Regions from separate parts of the Micromonospora sp. WMMD812 genome, predicted to be linked through region 1. Evidence: riboswitches for the same ligand, from Rfam matches in the RefSeq annotation. Region 1 holds a riboswitch; each other region holds the start of a gene.

Region 1 (5,759 bases):
TGTCCGGTGAGTTCCTCCAGATCAACACGTATCTGGTCCGTGAGCTGAAGGCGCGGGAGCTCTGGACGGCGCCGATCCGCGAACAGATCAAGCGCGCCGAGGGCTCGGTCCAGGGAATCGTCGACCTGCCAGCCGACGTGCGGGACCTGTTCCGTACCGCGTGGGAACTACCGCAGCGGGCCCTGATCGACCTGGCCGCCGCCCGCGCCCCGTTCATCGACCAGTCGCAGTCGCTGAACCTGTTCATGAGCGCGCCGACCATCGGCAAGCTCTCCTCGATGTACCTGTACGCCTGGAAGTCCGGGCTCAAGACCACCTACTACCTGCGGTCGCGTCCCGCGACCCGCATCCAGCAGGCGACCGTCGCCGTCACCCCGGCGCTCAAGCCGATCGTCGCCATGAGTGACGACGAGGCGCTGGCCTGCTCCCTGGAGAACCCGGAAAGCTGCGAGGCCTGCCAGTGACCACCATTCCCGAAACCCGCATCAGCACCAGTACCAGCGCCGGCGAGCGGCACATGCTGCTCGACCCCGGCATGGACCTGACCCTGCGGCCCATGCGCTACCCCCACTTCTTCGACCGGTTCAAGGACGCCATCAAGAACACCTGGACCGTCGAGGAGGTCGACCTCCACTCCGACCTCGCCGACCTGGCCAAGCTCTCCCCGGCGGAACAGCACCTGGTGTCCCGGCTCGTGGCGTTCTTCGCGACCGGCGACACCATCGTCGCCAACAACCTCGTGCTCAATCTCTACCAACACGTCAACTCCCCGGAGGGTCGGCTCTATCTCTCGCGGCAGCTCTTCGAGGAGGCCGTGCACGTCCAGTTCTATCTGAACCTGCTCGACACCTATGTCCCCGACGAGAGGGAACGGTTCGAGGCGTTCGCGGCGGTGGAGAACATCCCCTCGATCGCCCGCAAGGCCGAGTTCTGCTTCAAATGGATCGACTCCATCTTCGAGCTGCGCGAGCTGAAGACCCGTGCGGACCGGCGGGCGTTCCTGCTCAACCTGATCTGCTTCGCCGCCTGCATCGAAGGCCTGTTCTTCTACGGCGCCTTCGCGTACGTGTACTTCCTGCGGTCCAGGGGCCTGCTGCACGGGCTGGCGTCCGGCACCAACTGGGTGTTCCGCGACGAGTCCATGCACATGGCCTTCGCCTTCGACGTGGTGGACACCGTGCGTGCCGAAGAGCCGGACCTGTTCGACGCCGAGATGGAGCGGCAGGTCAAGGACATGCTGGCTGAGGCCGTGGAATGCGAGGTCCAGTTCGCCGCCGACCTGCTCGAGCAGGGAGTCTCCGGTATGTCGTTGACCGACATACGGGAATACCTTCAGCACGTGGCCGACCGGCGCTTGGCCGTGCTCGGCATCGAGCCGATGTACGGCAGCCGCAACCCGTTCGCGTTCATGGAGCTGCAGGACGTGCAGGAGCTGTCGAACTTCTTCGAGCGGCGGGTGTCGGCCTATCAGGTCGGGGTGACCGGCTCGGTCAGCTTCGACGACGACTTCTGATCGGCTGAGTCGGGCTGCTGTCCTGGGCGCTGCCCTCGCCCAGGACAGCAGCGACCCGATCGCAGACACACTCAGCAGGGCGCGCGTCGCGACCTGGAGGGTGCGGGGATCAGGGGCATTCAGGTCGACGAGCCCGCCCAGCGCGAAACCTTGCCGCTACGGGCCGCCGACCAAGCCCGTACCGCTGATGCCAGGTTCGCAACGTCGTCGGCGCGACGCCGAGCCGGCGGGCGAGCGTTCCGGGGCGCAGTCCCGGACCGGATGGATCGTCGGACGCCTGCCGGTCCCGCGTCCCGACAGTGTCCTGCGCACGCTGATGAAGCCTGTTGTCGTTCACCGCCGACCCCTCGAGGTCACCGATCTGGCCGCGCTCCGGGCGCGGGCAGTGGCAGGTCTTCGGACTCGCGGACATGACCGGAGCCTTCCGGTCACCTACTGGCCGTCGCTTCCCGAACGTGTGCACAGCGTTGACGGCGGTCGTTCCCGCTCACCGCTGCGGGGCAGTCCCGGACTCTCACCGGGTTAGCTCTTGCGGCACCCGGCCTGGACGGACGGGCGAACCAGCTGCCTCGACAGGTTAGGGGAGCGCCAGGCGACGACGGTGTGTGCGGCATTCGTCGGGGACCCGCTCACGGCCTGCCGGCCCGCAGGGTGCGCCGAATGACCTGATCTTGGCACTCGCACTCAGGTTGGGCGACAGCAACGAGGGAGATGACTCACGGTCGGACGCGCGGTCGACCCGGCGGTGGCGGGCGCGGGGATATGCTTCCGGGCGGCGCTGGTTCGCCCGGTCGTAGCCGGCCGGGCGTCGTAAGAGGGAACCCGGTGGGAGTCCGGGACTGCCCCGCAGCGGTGAGTGGGAACGACCGCCGTCATCAGCACTGGGCGACCTGCCCGGGAAGCGACGGCCAGTAGGAGACCGGTGAGAGCCGGTCGCGCCCGCGAGTCCGAAGACCTGCCCGCGCTGCGCACACGAGGTGTGTGCGCTGCCGTCGACCTCGCGGGCGGGTCGGGCGGGTGAGGCGCCGTGCGCGAGCCGTCGGCGCGTCCTCGACGTGCGCTCCCCGGGGTCGGTGGTGCGCTTCCCGAGGACGGACGACGACAGTGCACGACACCACGACCACCACCGCGACCCTTGCCGGCCGGCCGCCGTCGGCGTCCCACCTGACGCTGTCGCAGATCATGGATCAGCATCACACCAACCTCATGGGCACGGTCCACGGCGGCCGGATCCTCAACCTCATCGACTCGGTCGCCGGAGTGGTCGCCGCCCGGCACTCCGACGGGCCGGCGGTCACCGCGGCCATCGACGAGACGGCGTTCCTGCGCGCGGTCCGGGTCGGCGACGTCGTGCACGTGGACGCCCGGATCACCTGGGCCGGACGCAGCTCGATGGAGGTGGCCGTCAGGGTCACCGCCGACCGGTGGGACCGAGCCGTGCCGCCCGTCGACGTGGCGACCGCGCACCTGGTCATGGTCGCCGTGGACGACGACGGCCAGCCCCGCCCGGTCCCGCCGCTGCTGCCGCACACCGACGGCGACCGACGCCGCTACCGGGAGGCGGAGATCCGCCGTGAGCACCGGCTGGCACTGCGACGGGCTCTGCTCAGCGGCGGGGAGGGCTGAGGCGTGGTCGGTCTCTCCGCCACGGCCCTCACCGGCTACCTTGCCGCGATCGTGGTCCTCATGGTCACTCCGGGCCCGGACATGATGTTCGTGCTCGCCAATGCCACCCGCTACGGCGCCCGCGCCGGGGTGGTGGCCGCGCTGGGCGTCGCCGCCGGCGAAGCCGTACACGTCACGGCGGTCGTGTGCGGCCTCGCGGCGGCGATCTCCGCCTCTCCGGTGCTGTTCGCCGTGATCCGGTGGGCCGGTGCGGCATATTTGATCATTCTCGGAGTGCGGGCACTGCGCAGCACGGCGGAGCCCACCGCTGCCGCCGCCGGGCACGACTCCCGCGCCAGCAGGGCGTTCCTGCGTGGGCTGGTGACCAACCTGCTCAACCCGAAAATGATCCTGTTCAGCGTGGCATTCCTGCCCCAGTTCGTCTCGCCGGCCTCCGGCAACGTCACCGCTCAACTGGTGCTGCTCGGCGCGCTCTTCGTCGCGGTGCAGCTCACCGTCGACATCGCTCTCGGCGCGGGCGCCGGTCGGCTCGCCGGCCGGCTGGCCGACGGCCGCTGGTCGCGGCGAATCAACCGGATCTGCGCGATCGCCTTCGTCGGCCTCGGGCTCCGCCTGGCGGCGAGTTCGTAGCCGGTCCGCCCGGGCACGTGAGAATTTGCCGCGAGCAGGGTCCTCGGGGCCGGTTAGCCCGGCCACGAGGACCCGGCCGACTCAGACCCCGTCCGGCGGAGCCAGCGCAACGGACAGCGCCCGTAACGAGGCAGGCCGCGTTCGAAGCCGTCAGCCGGACAGTAGGGCTTGCCGGAGCAGCCTCGGGCCTCCGGCGTCGACTAAGTCCGCGGCACTGCGGACCCTCCGGCTGCCGATTCCTCCGCCGTCGGTTCCTCGGTCGGGTCCGCCGTCGGTTCCTCCGTCGGGTCCGCCGTCGTTCCGCCCGTCGGCGTTGCCGTCGGTCCCTGCGACGCGCCTTCCGACGTGGTAGGGCGTGGTGAGATCGAACTGCTGCCGTCTGACGGCGTGGGTCGGCCCGCCGCGCTCTCGGCCGCGGGACGAGTGGCCGTCGGGGTTGGGGATCCCGGCGCTCGAACCGGTACACCGGCCGAACCGCGAGTCTCCGGCTCGCCGCCACCGCCGCCGGGACCAGGTCCCCCTTGCGGTGGCGACACCGATGACGGCGCCGCGGGGGGCGACGACGGTCGCCCGGTCTGGCCCGGCGTCATCCCGGTGGGATCCGCGATCACCAGAACGGCGGCAACGGCGGCCACCGACCCGAGGAGCAGAGCGAGCGCGGCGTTTCCGCGACTGACGGCCCGGTCTCCCCGACTGCCGGCCCGGCTCCACGCACCCGTGCGGACCCGCTGCCGGGCGGCCAGGCGCACGGTTGGTGACCCGGTCGAGGCCGCCCTGGTGATGGCCCCGATCCGACGGTCGTACGAGTCCGCGAGGGCCTGCGCCGCGGCCGCCATGGCTCCCGCCGTCCGGAACCGGTGCGTGGGCTCCTTTGCCATCGCGGTGGCCACCAACTCCCGAACCTCCGCCGGGATGTCCTCGGGCAACGGCGGCGGTTCGTCTTCGAGGTGTCGCAGCGCCACCGCTACGGCGTTGTCACCCTGATACGGGGGCCGACCGGCGAGGCAGTGGTAGACGACGGCGCCCAGCGCGTAGACGTCGATCGCCGGCGTGGTCGCGTTCTTGGCCACCTGCTCGGGCGCCATGTACAGGGCAGTGCCGACGACCTGGTTCGCCGCGGTCAGGCTCGTCGCGCCCTGCGTGACCGCGACGCCGAAATCAACGAGTACGACGTGCCCGTCGGGCTCGATGATCAGATTGTGGGGCTTGACGTCCCGGTGGACGACGCCGGCGTCATGCGCGGCCTGCAGGGCGCGGGCGATCTGCGCCGCAACCGACAGAGCCTCGGCCGTGTCCAGCCGACCGACCTCGGCGATCCGCTCCGACAAGGGCTGTCCCTGCACACATTCCATCACGATGTAGGCGAGGTCCGGCCCTCCGGGCAGGGACATCTCGCCGTAGTCGTAGACCTGGGCAACCCCGGGATGACGCAGGGCCGCCATCGCCCGCGCCTCGCGGCGGAACCGTTCGCCGAAGCCGGCGTCGCTGACCAGGCGCGGGTGCAGCAGCTTGACGGCCACGCACCGGTCCAGCGTCTCGTCAACGGCCCGCCACACGTCGCCCATACCGCCGCCGGCGATCATCTCGACCAGGCGGTAACGGTCTCCGACGAGTTGCCCCACATTCGGCATGAGCTTTCGGTACCCCGGACTCACCGATCGCAAGCATGGCAGCACCGGCCGCAGCGTTCTTGGGTCATCCTTCCCGGCAGTCGCGAGTCTGCTCCCGTCCTGCGGACCAAGAGGCCGCGGGCGTCGACCTGACCCGGGTGAACGGACCGGGGTCGGGGTGGGCGCCGTTCGCCCACCCCGACCCCGGCACTGGCGTTACGGCCTGCGGTGGCCGGCGTGTGGCGCTAGTCGGACCAGGGCAGGCCGGTCAGGCTCGGGTACCAGGCCGGACCGTCGCTACCCCAGCTCCACTGGGGCTTGGTGCTCGTTCCGGTCAGCGTGACCGAGGCGCGGCGCTCGGCGGTGTTCGTCCGGAAGGC
Region 2 (5,759 bases), 130 kb from region 1:
CCGTAGCTCCGCAGCTGGGAGTAGATGTCGTCGAAGGTCGGCACGGTGGTGCTGTCCGGGCACATCGCGGGCTCTTCCAGCAGGGGGATGTCCACCGCGGAGAGGGTGTCGCGGGACAGGTTGTCGACCTCGCCGAGCACCAGGTCCGGCTGCTGGCTGATCACCACCTCCTTGGAGATCTGCAGGTGGCCGCTCGTGTCGGTCTTGTTGGTCAGCAGCGGGATCCGGTCCAGCTCGGCGAGGGTCGCGGCGTCGTAGTACTCCTTCGGGTACTGCCCGGCGCGGGCGGTGACGCGGTCCATGACGCCGAGGGAGTGCAGGTACGGCACGGCCGCGCTCTTGAGCAGGACGACCCGCTTCGGCGCGGCGGGGAAGGTGACCTCGGCCCCGCAGTTGGTGACGGTGAGCGGGTATCCCTGCCCGGCATCGGTCGGCTTGTCACCGCCTCCGCACGCGGTCGCGAGCAGCACAACGGCGGACGCGGCGGCGGTGACGGCGAGACGGGTTGCCTTCATGGTTTCTCCTTCACGGCTGTGGCGCTCAGGCGCCGGAGGCGTGCAGACGACGGATCAGGACCACCAGGAACGGGGCGCCGAGCAGGGAGGTGATGATGCCGATCGGGATCTCCTGCGGGGCCAGCAACACCCGCGCGAGCACGTCGGCCCAGACCAGCAGGATGGCCCCGAGCAGGGCGGCCACCGGCACCACCCGTACGTGCGGCGATCCGACGAGGCGCCGGGCCAGGTGAGGCACGACGAGCCCGATGAAGCCGATGCTGCCGGCCGCGGAGACCAGCACGCCGACGCTGAGGGAGACGACCACGAGCAGGCGCATCCGGAACAGGGCGGGCGATACACCCAGGGTCTGCGCGGTCTCGTCGCCGATGGCCAGGACATCGAGCCGCCGACCGGCGACGGTCAGGTACAGGATCGCGCCACCCAGCACGACCGCGGCCACCACCAGCAGGGCGTTCCACCGGGCCAGGCCCAAGGAGCCGAGCAGCCAGAACATCACCGAGCGCGCGCCTTCGGCTGACCCGGACGCGAAGATCAGGAAGCTGGTGGTGGCGTACAGCGCGTAGCCGACCGCGACCCCGGACAGCAGCAGTCGAATCGAGGTCACCCGGCCGCCGCTGCGCGCGATCAGGAAGACCAGCAACGATGCCGCGAGCGCGCCGACGAAGGCGCTGGTGGACAGGGCGTACTGCCCGAAACCCGCGCCGGCGCCGAACAGGATCGCCGCGGCGGCGCCACTGGAGGCCCCGGAGTTGATGCCGAGCAGATAGGGGTCGGCCAGCACGTTGCGCACCATGGCCTGCAGGGCCACCCCGCACACCGCCAGTCCGGCGCCCACGAGCATGCCGAGCAGCACCCGGGGCAGCCGGACCTGCCAGACGATGGCTTCCTGCGGCAGCGTCCAGGTCACGTCACCGGGAAACCCGAACAGCTGGTGCCCGATGATCCGCGCCACGGTCACCGGAGGGATCCCGATGGCACCGGACCCGACCGCGACCACCCCGGTCAGGACCAGCCCGACCGTCAGCACGAGCAGCCATGTCCCGGTGCGGCGTCGCTGCGCCGCGACACCGAGCGGGTCATCCTGCTCCGTCAGCAGGCTGGTGGTCATCGCCGCACTCCTAGCTGCACCACTATTGCTTCTGCACAATATTGGCAACAAGCTAGCAGCAAGATCAAGGCTCGAGGAAGCCGATGCGCCCCTGTTCACATCCGAGATGCCCGGCGTTCGAGCTGGGGTCCGATCCGGGCGCTCGTCCGCCCAGCCGCCGCCGCACTCTGGTGGGGAGGGCGGCAACTCCGCCGCGTGTCCGGGCGGATTGGCACGTCGTGGTGGGTCCCGGGCAACGCGGCGGTCGTCGGCCTTCGCGCGAGCGCGCGTCCGGTGACCACCGCCGCGACCAAGGGCCTCGGCGGTGGCTCCACCGACGGGGGCGACGCGGAACCCGACTACCTGATGTCCGTGATCGGCGCGTCGCCGGAGGGCGCCAGACCTCGGCTCACGCCGAGAGCGCCAGACCTCGGCTCATGCCGAGAGCGCCGGCGCTGAGGTCGGCACCGCGCGTGCGTGGACGTGCCGGTCGACGAGCGCGCCGAAGAGCAGGCCGAGCGTGGCCCAGGTGACGAGTTGGGTGCCGAGTGAGGCGAGCCGGAAGTTCCAGAGCACCAGGGCGGGGAACCCGTCAGGCACCTCGCTGATCGTGGGCAGGGCGATGTGGACGATCGCGATGACGACGGCGAACGCGACGGCGGCCAGGATGGTGGCGTTCCATCCGCCGAGTCGAGGGTGCAGCCAGCGTCCGAAGGAGACGGCCAGCAGGCCGGCGGCGACCGCGATGACGATCATGAGGAAGTACAGGCCGGTCCGTTGTCCGAGGGTGTCCGGATTGCCGGTGGCCGGCGGGTTGGCCGGATACTTGAGAAAGGGCACGAACGCGACGGTCACGAAGCCGCCGAGGGCGACCAGCGCGGCGGTCGCGCGTGCGGTGAAGCGGCCGATCCGGCCGTACGCGACGGCGAAGGCGAGCGCGAACAGGCCGCCGAGCGCGACCCCGTACACCACGGTGGCGGTGGCGAGGCCGACCGTGCTTTGTACGGTGCGGCTCACCAGTTCGGGTTCGCCGGCCTCGGCGTGTCCGGCGTGCGAGGCGGCGTGGGCGGCTTCGAAGTCGATGGCCTGGCCGACCGGGCCCTCACCGAAGGCGGTGGCGAAGAGGAAGGCGGCGGCGCCGGCGGCGAGCCCGACGAGCATGCCGCGGACGAGGAGCGAGCGTGCGGACAGCATGAGGTCTCCGGCCGGGCTCAGTGGCAGGGGAAGCCGAGCAGGTGGCGTCCGTCGTGCACGAACTCGTGCACCGTCTCGCCGGCGAACACGGAGAGGACGCCCTGCTCGACGCCGACGAAGTAGAGCAGCACGGCCGCGAGCAGAGTGCCGAAGAGCGCCCAGGGCAGGATCTGGCGCAGCGGCACGGCGGCCGGTAGCGGCACGGCGGTGGGGGTGGGCAGCGACACGTCTGCCATGACATGGACCTCCTCGGGATCACGCGTCCCATAGTGGGTGCCGTGACGGGGAGGGTCTGACTCCCGGCCTTGTGGGGCTCCGCCCGCAAGGCCCGGTTACAGTGGCGCGACCGTGCCGGGATTTCACCGGCTTCCTCCGACCGTCACGCTGGTGCCCCGGACGGTACGGACGCCGGCGAGCGGTGTCAACGGGTGAGCCGTCGTCCGCAGCGGTGATGGTCGCAACCTGTCGGACGACACCGACGAGTCGGAGGTTGGCAGCATGAGCAGTCGCCTGATCCTCGTCAGCCACGCACCGACCACGGCCACCCGCGCCGCCGCCTTTCCACGGGACGAGCCACTCGACGCGCACGGGTTGGCCGCCGCGACCGCCCTCGTCGGCGCGCTGCCCCGCGCCGACGAGGTGCGCTGCGGGCCGGCACGACGGTGCGTGCAGACCGCCACCGCGCTCGGGCTCACGCCAACCGTCGACGAGGACCTGCGCGACGGCGACCTCGGCACCTGGGCCGGCCGTACCCTCGACGAGGTCGCGGCGGGCGAGCCGGACGCGATCGCCGCATGGCTGACCGACCCGGCTGCCGCGCCACACGGCGGCGAGTGCCTGCGCGACCTGCTGGACCGGACCGCGGGTTGGCTGCGGGCGCTGCCCGACGCGGCGCGCACAATCATCGCCGTCACCCATCCGATGGTGATCCGCGCCTGCATCGTGACCGCGATCCACGCCACGCCCGCGTCGTTCTGGCGGATCGACATAGCCCCGCTCACCGCGACCGTCCTTCGTGGTGGTCCCGCCAGGTGGACGCTGCGTACGACGGCCGGCCCGTTGACCTGACCAAGCCGGAAGCCGCTCCCGGAGGCGCCGCGGTCCACCGGATCCGCCCGTGGCGGATCACCCCGGTTCGGTCCGGTCGGCGCGGGCGTGCGCGGCGCGGGCGCGCGGCCGACCGAGGACCACGGTGGCGGCGAAGAGCACGATCATGCTGGCGACGCACCAGATGGCGAGCTTGGCCGCCGGCCAGAAGGCCGCTTCCGGAAAGTAGATCACCGACTTGATCAGATCGGAGCCCAGCCCTGGGATGTCCCACAGGTGGACGCTCCGGAAGAACCCGGGCAGGAACTCGGGCGGGTAGATGCCGCCGGAGCCGGGATTACCCAGCACCACCAGCAACAAGATGATCAACCCGGTGCCGAGCCGCGCGAGCCAGCTCTGCACGGCGGCCGCGAAGAGCGCGGCGGCGAAGGCCAGGAGCGCCCCGGCGCCGAAGAGGCTGACCAGGTGCCGGTCCCAGACTCCCAGACCGGGGCCGGCGAGGAGCGCACCGGCGAGCCCGAGCAGGGCGGCGTGCAGGGCGAGGCCGCTGATCCGCAGACCCGCCCGGGCCACGTTGCGGGGCACCGTGCCCAACGTCAGATTGAGGGCGATGCCGCCGAAGTAGCCGCCGATGACCAGGCCGATGGCCATGTAGAACGGCACCACCCCGCGTGGGTCGTCGTCGTCGACAGGTGCGGCGTCGGTCACTGTGAGCGGCACCTGCGCGCGTTGGGTCGCGACCGTCAGAATCCGTTTGATCAACTCGGTGGCCGGGGGCCCGGCGGCGCTGGCGATGGTCAGGGTCAGTCCGGGTGGGTCGCTCGCGCTGGCCAGCACCGCGTAGATCTCGCGCCGGTCGAGCGCCCGCTCGGCGGCGGTGCGGTCGTCGTACTCGGTCGCCTTGAGCTGCCGGCCCTGCGTCCGGACAGCGGCCAGGAGGTTCTCCGCGGGCTGGTCGCCGCGGATCACGCCGACCGGAACGTCCTTCGGCTTGGGGTCGTGCAGGGCGCCGACGTAGGCGGCGATGAACCCGCTCCCGATGATCAGCGCGACGAGCAGTGGACCGATGGCGCTGGTGATCGCATGCCGCAACGGCACCATCGCAGGCGGCTCGCGGCGCGGGCGGACCGCGTTCTCGACACGCTTCCGCTCGTCGTCGGCCCGCTCCGGATCCGGTTCGGCCATGTGCATATAGTCAGGCTATGTGAACAATCGTCGCTTTATCTGGGCAATGCCGCGCGGAACGGATGACGCTGTCCCTGATGTCGAGGGAGATCGCCCGGCCGGTGCCCGCCTGGTTCATGGCCGAGATTTCGGAGGGTCCGGTTTGACGCGCCCCGCAGGCGTCAGCTCCATAACCCCGGTGACCGTGGTGGCCGACGCGCTCATCGCCGACCAGCAGGGCCGGATTCTGCTGACCCAGCCAACCTACCGGCCGGACTGGGTGCCGCCGGGCGGCGACGTCGAAGCTGGTGAGACTCCCGAGCAAGCCTGTGCCCGGGAGGTGGCCGAAGAGATCGGTGTGCGTGTCGTGCCCGCTCGGCTGCTCGTCGTCGACTGGCTGCCGACCCACCGGTACCGGGCGGAACCGATGGTCTACTTCCTCTTCGACTGCGGCCAGGTGCCCGACGACGTCGCAATCCGGCTGGCCAACGGCGAGGTACGCGAGTGCGCGTTCCTCTCGCTCGCGCAGGCGTTGCCACTGATGACGCCGGGCACGGGCGCGCGAGTGACCGCGGCCATGCGGGCGCGCACCGGCGTTGCTCCGACGTACCTGCCCGACACTCGGGAGTAGGAAGAGCCGGTGGCCGCCGGAACTTCCGGCGGGACATTCGGCGGAACCTGTCGAGGACCGGTGCCGGCCGTTCGTCACTTCGACGACACAGCGTCTCCCACCAGGAGGAGCAACGATG
Region 3 (5,759 bases), 610 kb from region 1:
CGCACCGCCGCTGGTTAGGGTCGCCGGATGCCAACCGACGAGATCACCGCGGCCGCCGCGGGCACCTGGACGCTGGGCGACCGGACCGTCAACCGGATGGGCTTCGGCTCGATGCGGATCACCGCCCACCCGGACCGGGAGCGCGCGGTCGCGGTGCTGCGCCGCGCGGTCGAGCTGGGCGTGAACCACATCGACACCGCCGCCTTCTACGTCTCGCCCGGCGGCACCCTGGATGTCGGGGATGGGCCCCCGCGGTTCGCCACCGAGCTGATCCGCGCGGCGTTCGCGCCGTATCCGGACGACCTGGTGATCGCGACCAAGGTCGGTCCCGGGTACGACCCGGAGGGCGGCTTCACCGAGGCGCTCACCCCGGAGCGGCTGCGCGCCCAGGTCGAGGAGAACCTGCGCCGGCTCGGCCGGGACCACCTCGACCTGGTCAACCTGAGGGCCTACAAGCGGCCCACGCCGGTTCCGTTGGCGGACCGCTTCGGGGCCCTGGCCGAACTGCGGGCGGCGGGGCTCATCCGCCACCTCGGGCTCTCCAACATCCGCCCGGAGCACCTCGACGAGGTCCGGGACATCGCGCCGGTGGTCTGCGTGCAGAACGCCTACGGGGTGGACGCCTACCGGGAGGACGACGCCTTCGTCCGCCTCTGCGGCGAGCGCGGGATCGCGTACGTGCCGTTCTTCGCGCTGGCCGGCACCCGGCGGGAGGCGGGCGCGTCGGCCGAGGCGAACGAGGCGGTGCTGGCCGTCGCCGACGCCCACGGGGTCACCCCGCACCAGGTGCGGCTGGCCTGGACCCTGCACCAGGGCCCGCACGTGCTGGCCATCCCCGGCACCGGAAACCCGGCGCACCTGGCGGCCAACGTCGCCGCCGGCGCGGTGCGGCTCACCCCGGAGGACCTGGCCCGTCTCGGCTGAGCCCGCCGGCCAGGGCCGGCCCGCCCACCCGGCGATCCTCAGTCGCGCAGCCAGACCCGCAGCGGCCCGACCCGGGCGAAGCCGACCCGTAGCGCCGGATCGAGGTCTGGCCCGGACTCGTAGCCGACCAGCGGCGCCCCGGGTCGGGTCGCGCAGATCCCGGCCCAGATCTCCGCCACGCCGTCGCCGACGGCGAAGACGTTGGAGACCCCGGTCGCCGGGCCGCTGCGGTGGAGCACGGCGCCGCCGGCGACCGACCCGTCGGGCGCGTACCGGGCCAGCACGGTCACCCGGGGGTCGGCCAGCAACTCCGGGCGGAACAGCGCGCCGCCGCCGTGCGCGGCCGCCCAGGCGGCCAACCGGTCCGGGCTGGTCACCGGAGTCAGCGGCACGGCGCCGGGCCGCTGAGCGGCGGACCGCCCGGTCCCGGGCCGGCGAGCGGCGGGCGCGTCGGCGGCAGGCTCGCCCAGCGCCGGCGGGTCGGCGGGTGGCCGGTGGATCCAGTCGGCGGCGAAGAGCACGCGGAAGCCGTACGGTGCGAGGTCGAGGTCGGCGAAGCTGTCCTTCACCGACGCGCCCGGGCCGTCGTCGATGCGGTTCAGCAGGACGGCGGCGCGGACCCCGGGCCGCAGCGTGACGGCGTCCGGGTACCAGGGCGGCGAGCGGCGCGGCACCGACCAGGCGTCCGCGTCGGTCCGCCCGGCCAGGCCGTGGCTGGCGCACACGCTGCCGCACCACTGAGCGTTGTCGGCGGCCGCCCGCACCGCCACCGTCACTCCGGCCACGGCCCGACCCTACCGAGGTCGCCGGGGTCAGGTCGCTCCCATCCGGCTCGCAGCGGATTGACAGGAAACGGTGCTGCACTGGAGGAGCACCGAGGAGAGGAGGGGGCATGGGCTGGTTCAACCGGCGGTCACGCGCCGCCCACGGGGCACCGACGAAGCTCGACCGGGAGGCGACCCGGGAGGACCTCGCCGCGCTGGAGGCGTTCGTCACCAGCCGGCAGGGTGTGGAGTTCTACCTGGAGCCGGAGACCACGGCGACCGACACCACGGTGGTGGCGATCGCCCACGACGGCGAATGGATCCGTCGGCGCACCGGCTCGCCGCGGGCGGCGGCCGACATCGCCCGCCGCCGCGCCGTCCCGCTGTACGAGGCCGCCCGCACCGGCTACCCCGAGCGGATGCGCGCCTGGAACCGGGCCCACCCGGAGCGCCGGATGCGCTGACCGGTCCCGCGCCCCGCCGGCCGCCGGATGACGCGCGACCCGGGATGGGCGCCGGCGTGCCGGCTCAGGCGCCGTCGATCTCCGCCCGGGCCTGCTCCAGGGTCATCGCGTCGCCGTGGCTCGACACGTACCACCGGTAGTCCTCGTCGAGCAGCCGGCGGAGCAGCGCGACGTCGAGGCCGTCCGCGGGCTCGCGCAGGTGCGCGGGTGGCGGGTAGTAGCAGTCGCCGAGGAGCATGACGCCGGAGTCCGGCACCAGCACCACTGTCGAGTCCGGCGCGTGCGCGCCGCCGACGTGCCGCAGCCGTACGCCGACCGGCAGCTCCTCCTCGTCGGTGAAGGTGCGGGTGGGCGGCAGCACCGCGAAGTCGTCCCAGGAGTCCACCGCGAACGCCCGGGCCCGGAAGCTCGGGGCGAGCCGCGGATTGGCGCGGACCTGCTCGCGTAGGTAACGGTGGCTCCACGGCCGGGCCGCCTCGGCCCGCAGCAACTCGCCACCCGTGACGTGTCCCACGATCTCCACGCCGGGCCAGGCGCAGGCGCCCCAGACGTGGTCCCAGTGGTGGTGGGTGTAGACCAGCCAGCGCGGCGGCGGCAGCCCGGCGGCGTCCAGGGCGGCGCGGATCTCGCGGGCGTGCGCCGGGCTCTGCCCCGCGTCGATCAGCACACTGCCGCGTTCGTCGGCCACGACGGCGACGCCGGCCTGGACGGCCTCCGGGTCCGGATCGCCCGGGCAGAGCCAGACGCGACCGGCGAGATGGTGGAACCGCATGGCGATGATGGCCGTCATCCTCCCCGTCGATCCGAGCCGGTCGCTCGTGCCGGCCCGATCCTATGCCCGGCCACCGTCCACACCGGGCGTTCCACTCCGACATCGTCATCAATCGATGGTTTGGGCGACGGTGACCAGCGGGGGCGGCGTTGACCGGCGTCGGACGGGTGTGGCAGCATTCGCGGCCTGACGGCAGTGAAGGAAGCCGGTGCGATTCCGGCGCGGTCCCGCCACTGTCACCGGGGAGCGATCCCCCCTCGTGAGCCACGGCCGTGCGTGCGCGGTTGGAAGGCCGGGGGTGAGCGTCGATCCGGGAGCCAGGATACTTCGGCCGTCGGGACGTACCCCAGGGCGTGGACACCCGAGGAGGACCCGATGACGCACCGCGTCCGCAGCGCCGCCGGCGATCGCCGTGACCGGCCCGCATTCACCTCCGGCGGAGACGTCGGCCTCGCATCCGGCCGCGCCGGCCACTGACGTACGCCCCGCGCCGCCCGTCGGCGTCGGCCCGTGGCCGACGACCCCGCCGGCGGCCCGACGCGGTCGCTGACCCCGCGCCCACCCGCCCGCCCGGCCGCCCACGCGGCGATCCGGGCGTCACTCTCCGGAGCTGTCCGTGCGCACCCTGCTGCTCTCCACCGCCGACACCGACCTGCTGGCCGCCCGCGCCAGCGGCGCCGACTACCGGCTGGCCAACCCGGCCCGCGTCGACGCCGACTCCGTGCCCGCGCTGCTCGACGGCGTCGACCTCGCCGTCGTACGGCTGCTCGGCGGCCCCCCGGCGTGGCCGGACGGGCTCGCCGCGGTGCTCGCCTCCGGCGTGCCCACGGTCGTGCTCGGCGGCGAGTCGGTGCCGGACGCGGAGCTGATGGCGGCGTCCACCGTGCCGTCCGGGGTGGCCACCCAGGCGCTCGCGTACCTGGTCGAGGGCGGCCCCGCCAACCTGGCCGAGCTGGCCCGGTTCCTCTCCGACACGGTGCTGCTCACCGGTGAGGGCTTCGCGCCGCCGGCGCCCACCCCGACCCACGGTGTCCACGGCGACCGCCCGGCGCACCCGGACCGCCCCACGGTGGGGATCGTCTTCTACCGGGCGCACGCGCTCGCCGGGAACACCGGGTTCGTCGACACCCTCGCCGACGCGGTCGAGGCGGCCGGCGGCAACCCGCTGCCCGTCTACTGCGGCTCGCTGCGCGGGCTGACCGCCGGCGACGGCCCGTACGACCTGCTCGCCCGCTGCGACACCCTGCTCGTCACCGTGCTCGCCGCCGGCGGCACCGTCGCCGCCGACGCGTCGGGCGGCGGCGACGAGGACGCCTGGGACGTCGGCGCGCTCGCCGCGCTGGACGTACCGGTTATCCAGGCGCTCTGCCTGACCAGCACCCGCGACCAGTGGGCCGCCTCGGACGCCGGGCTGTCCCCACTGGACGCGGCCATGCAGGTGGCCGTTCCCGAGTTCGACGGCCGGATCATCACCGTGCCGTTCTCGTTCAAGCGGATCGACCCCGACGGCCTGTCGGTGTACGCCGCCGACCCCGAACGCGCCGCCCGGGTCGCCGGCATCGCCGTCCGCCAGAGCCGGCTGCGCCGGCTGCCGAACGCCGACAAGCGCCTCGCCGTCGTGCTCAGCTCGTACCCGACCAAGCACTCCCGGGTCGGCAACGCGGTCGGCCTGGACACCCCCGCCTCCGCGGTGCGGCTGCTCGCCCAGCTCGCCGAGGCCGGCTACCACCTCGGCGACGCGCCGCCGCCCGACGACGGGGACGCGCTGATCCACGCGCTCATCGCCGCCGGCGGCCACGACGTCGAATGGCTCACCCCGGAGCAGCTCGCCGCCGCCGAGGCCCGGGTGCCCGGCGAGGTCTACCGGCGCTGGTTCGACCAGATCCCCGGCGAGCTGCGGGAACGGATGCGCGCCCACTGGGGCGAGCCGCCCGGCGCGCTCTACACCGACGGCGGCGACGTCGTGCTCGCCGGGCTGCGCTTCGGCAATGTGGTGCTGCTCATCCAGCCGCCCCGCGGCTTCGGCGAGAACCCGATCGCCATCTACCACGACCCGGACCTGCCGCCGAGCCACCACTACCTGGCCGCGTACCGGTGGCTCGCCGCGCCCCCGGCCGACGGCGGCTTCGGCGCGGACGCCGTCGTGCACCTCGGCAAGCACGGCACCCTGGAGTGGCTGCCCGGCAAGGGCCTCGGGCTCGCCGCCGACTGCGCCCCGGACGCCGTCCTCGGCGACCTGCCGCTGGTCTACCCGTTCATCGTCAACGACCCCGGCGAGGGCACCCAGGCCAAGCGGCGCGCGCACGCCGTGGTCGTCGACCACCTGGTGCCGCCGATGGCCCGCGCCGAGACGTACGGCGAGCTGGCGAAGCTGGAGCAGCTGCTCGACGAGTACGCCACCGTGCAGGCCCTCGACCCGGCGAAGGTGCCGACCGTGCGGGCGCAGATCTGGGCGCTGGTCCGCGCCGCCGAGCTGCACCACGACCTGCACGCCGAGCACATGCCCGACGCCGACGACTTCGACGACTTCGTGCTGCACCTCGACGGGTACCTGTGCGAGGTCAAGGACGTGCAGATCCGCGACGGCCTGCACGTCCTGGCCGCCGCGCCCACCGGCGAGCCCCGGGTCAACCTGGTCCTGGCGGTGCTGCGCGCGCCGCAGGTCTGGGGCGGCAGCCGCGCGCTGCCCGGCCTGCGGCAGGCCCTCGCCGCCGGCTACGGCCTCGACGAGGCGGCGCTGCTCGCCGAGCCCGGCGCGCGGATGGCCGTGCCGGCGGCGCTCACCGACACCGTGGACGGGCCGGCCGCCACCGCCGCCGACGCCGTCGACCTCAT

What was found. A riboswitch is a leader RNA that binds a small molecule or an ion and turns the genes downstream of it on or off. The one in region 1 is predicted to bind cobalamin.
Region 2: linked by a shared signal. The riboswitch ahead of O7603_RS32890 (CbtB domain-containing protein) and the one ahead of O7603_RS32190 (acyl-CoA thioesterase) in region 1 are both predicted to bind cobalamin.
Region 3: linked by a shared signal. The riboswitch ahead of cobN (cobaltochelatase subunit CobN) and the one ahead of O7603_RS32190 (acyl-CoA thioesterase) in region 1 are both predicted to bind cobalamin.

Annotation. Positions count from the first base shown of each region.
Region 1 is NZ_CP114904.1:6,983,984-6,989,742, reverse strand. It holds gene O7603_RS32205 (ribonucleoside-diphosphate reductase subunit alpha) at 1-464, shown strand, start outside; gene O7603_RS32200 (ribonucleotide-diphosphate reductase subunit beta) at 518-1,513, shown strand; gene O7603_RS32195 (hypothetical protein) at 1,607-1,927, shown strand; cobalamin riboswitch at 1,883-2,093, opposite strand; cobalamin riboswitch at 2,325-2,470, shown strand; gene O7603_RS32190 (acyl-CoA thioesterase) at 2,618-3,139, shown strand; gene O7603_RS32185 (LysE family translocator) at 3,143-3,769, shown strand; gene O7603_RS32180 (serine/threonine-protein kinase) at 3,970-5,352, opposite strand; gene O7603_RS32175 (phosphodiester glycosidase family protein) at 5,625-5,759, opposite strand, start outside.
Region 2 is NZ_CP114904.1:7,112,776-7,118,534, forward strand. It holds gene O7603_RS32875 (ABC transporter substrate-binding protein) at 1-515, opposite strand, end outside; gene O7603_RS32880 (iron ABC transporter permease) at 541-1,626, opposite strand; gene O7603_RS32885 (CbtA family protein) at 2,041-2,799, opposite strand; gene O7603_RS32890 (CbtB domain-containing protein) at 2,817-3,035, opposite strand; cobalamin riboswitch at 3,067-3,209, opposite strand; gene O7603_RS32895 (histidine phosphatase family protein) at 3,298-3,867, shown strand; gene O7603_RS32900 (hypothetical protein) at 3,925-5,037, opposite strand; gene O7603_RS32905 (NUDIX hydrolase) at 5,174-5,641, shown strand; gene O7603_RS32910 (YciI family protein) at 5,757-5,759, shown strand, end outside.
Region 3 is NZ_CP114904.1:457,406-463,164, forward strand. It holds gene O7603_RS02010 (aldo/keto reductase) at 28-924, shown strand; gene O7603_RS02015 (hypothetical protein) at 963-1,709, opposite strand; gene O7603_RS02020 (hypothetical protein) at 1,817-2,152, shown strand; gene O7603_RS02025 (MBL fold metallo-hydrolase) at 2,217-2,942, opposite strand; cobalamin riboswitch at 3,123-3,252, shown strand; gene cobN (cobaltochelatase subunit CobN) at 3,541-5,759, shown strand, end outside.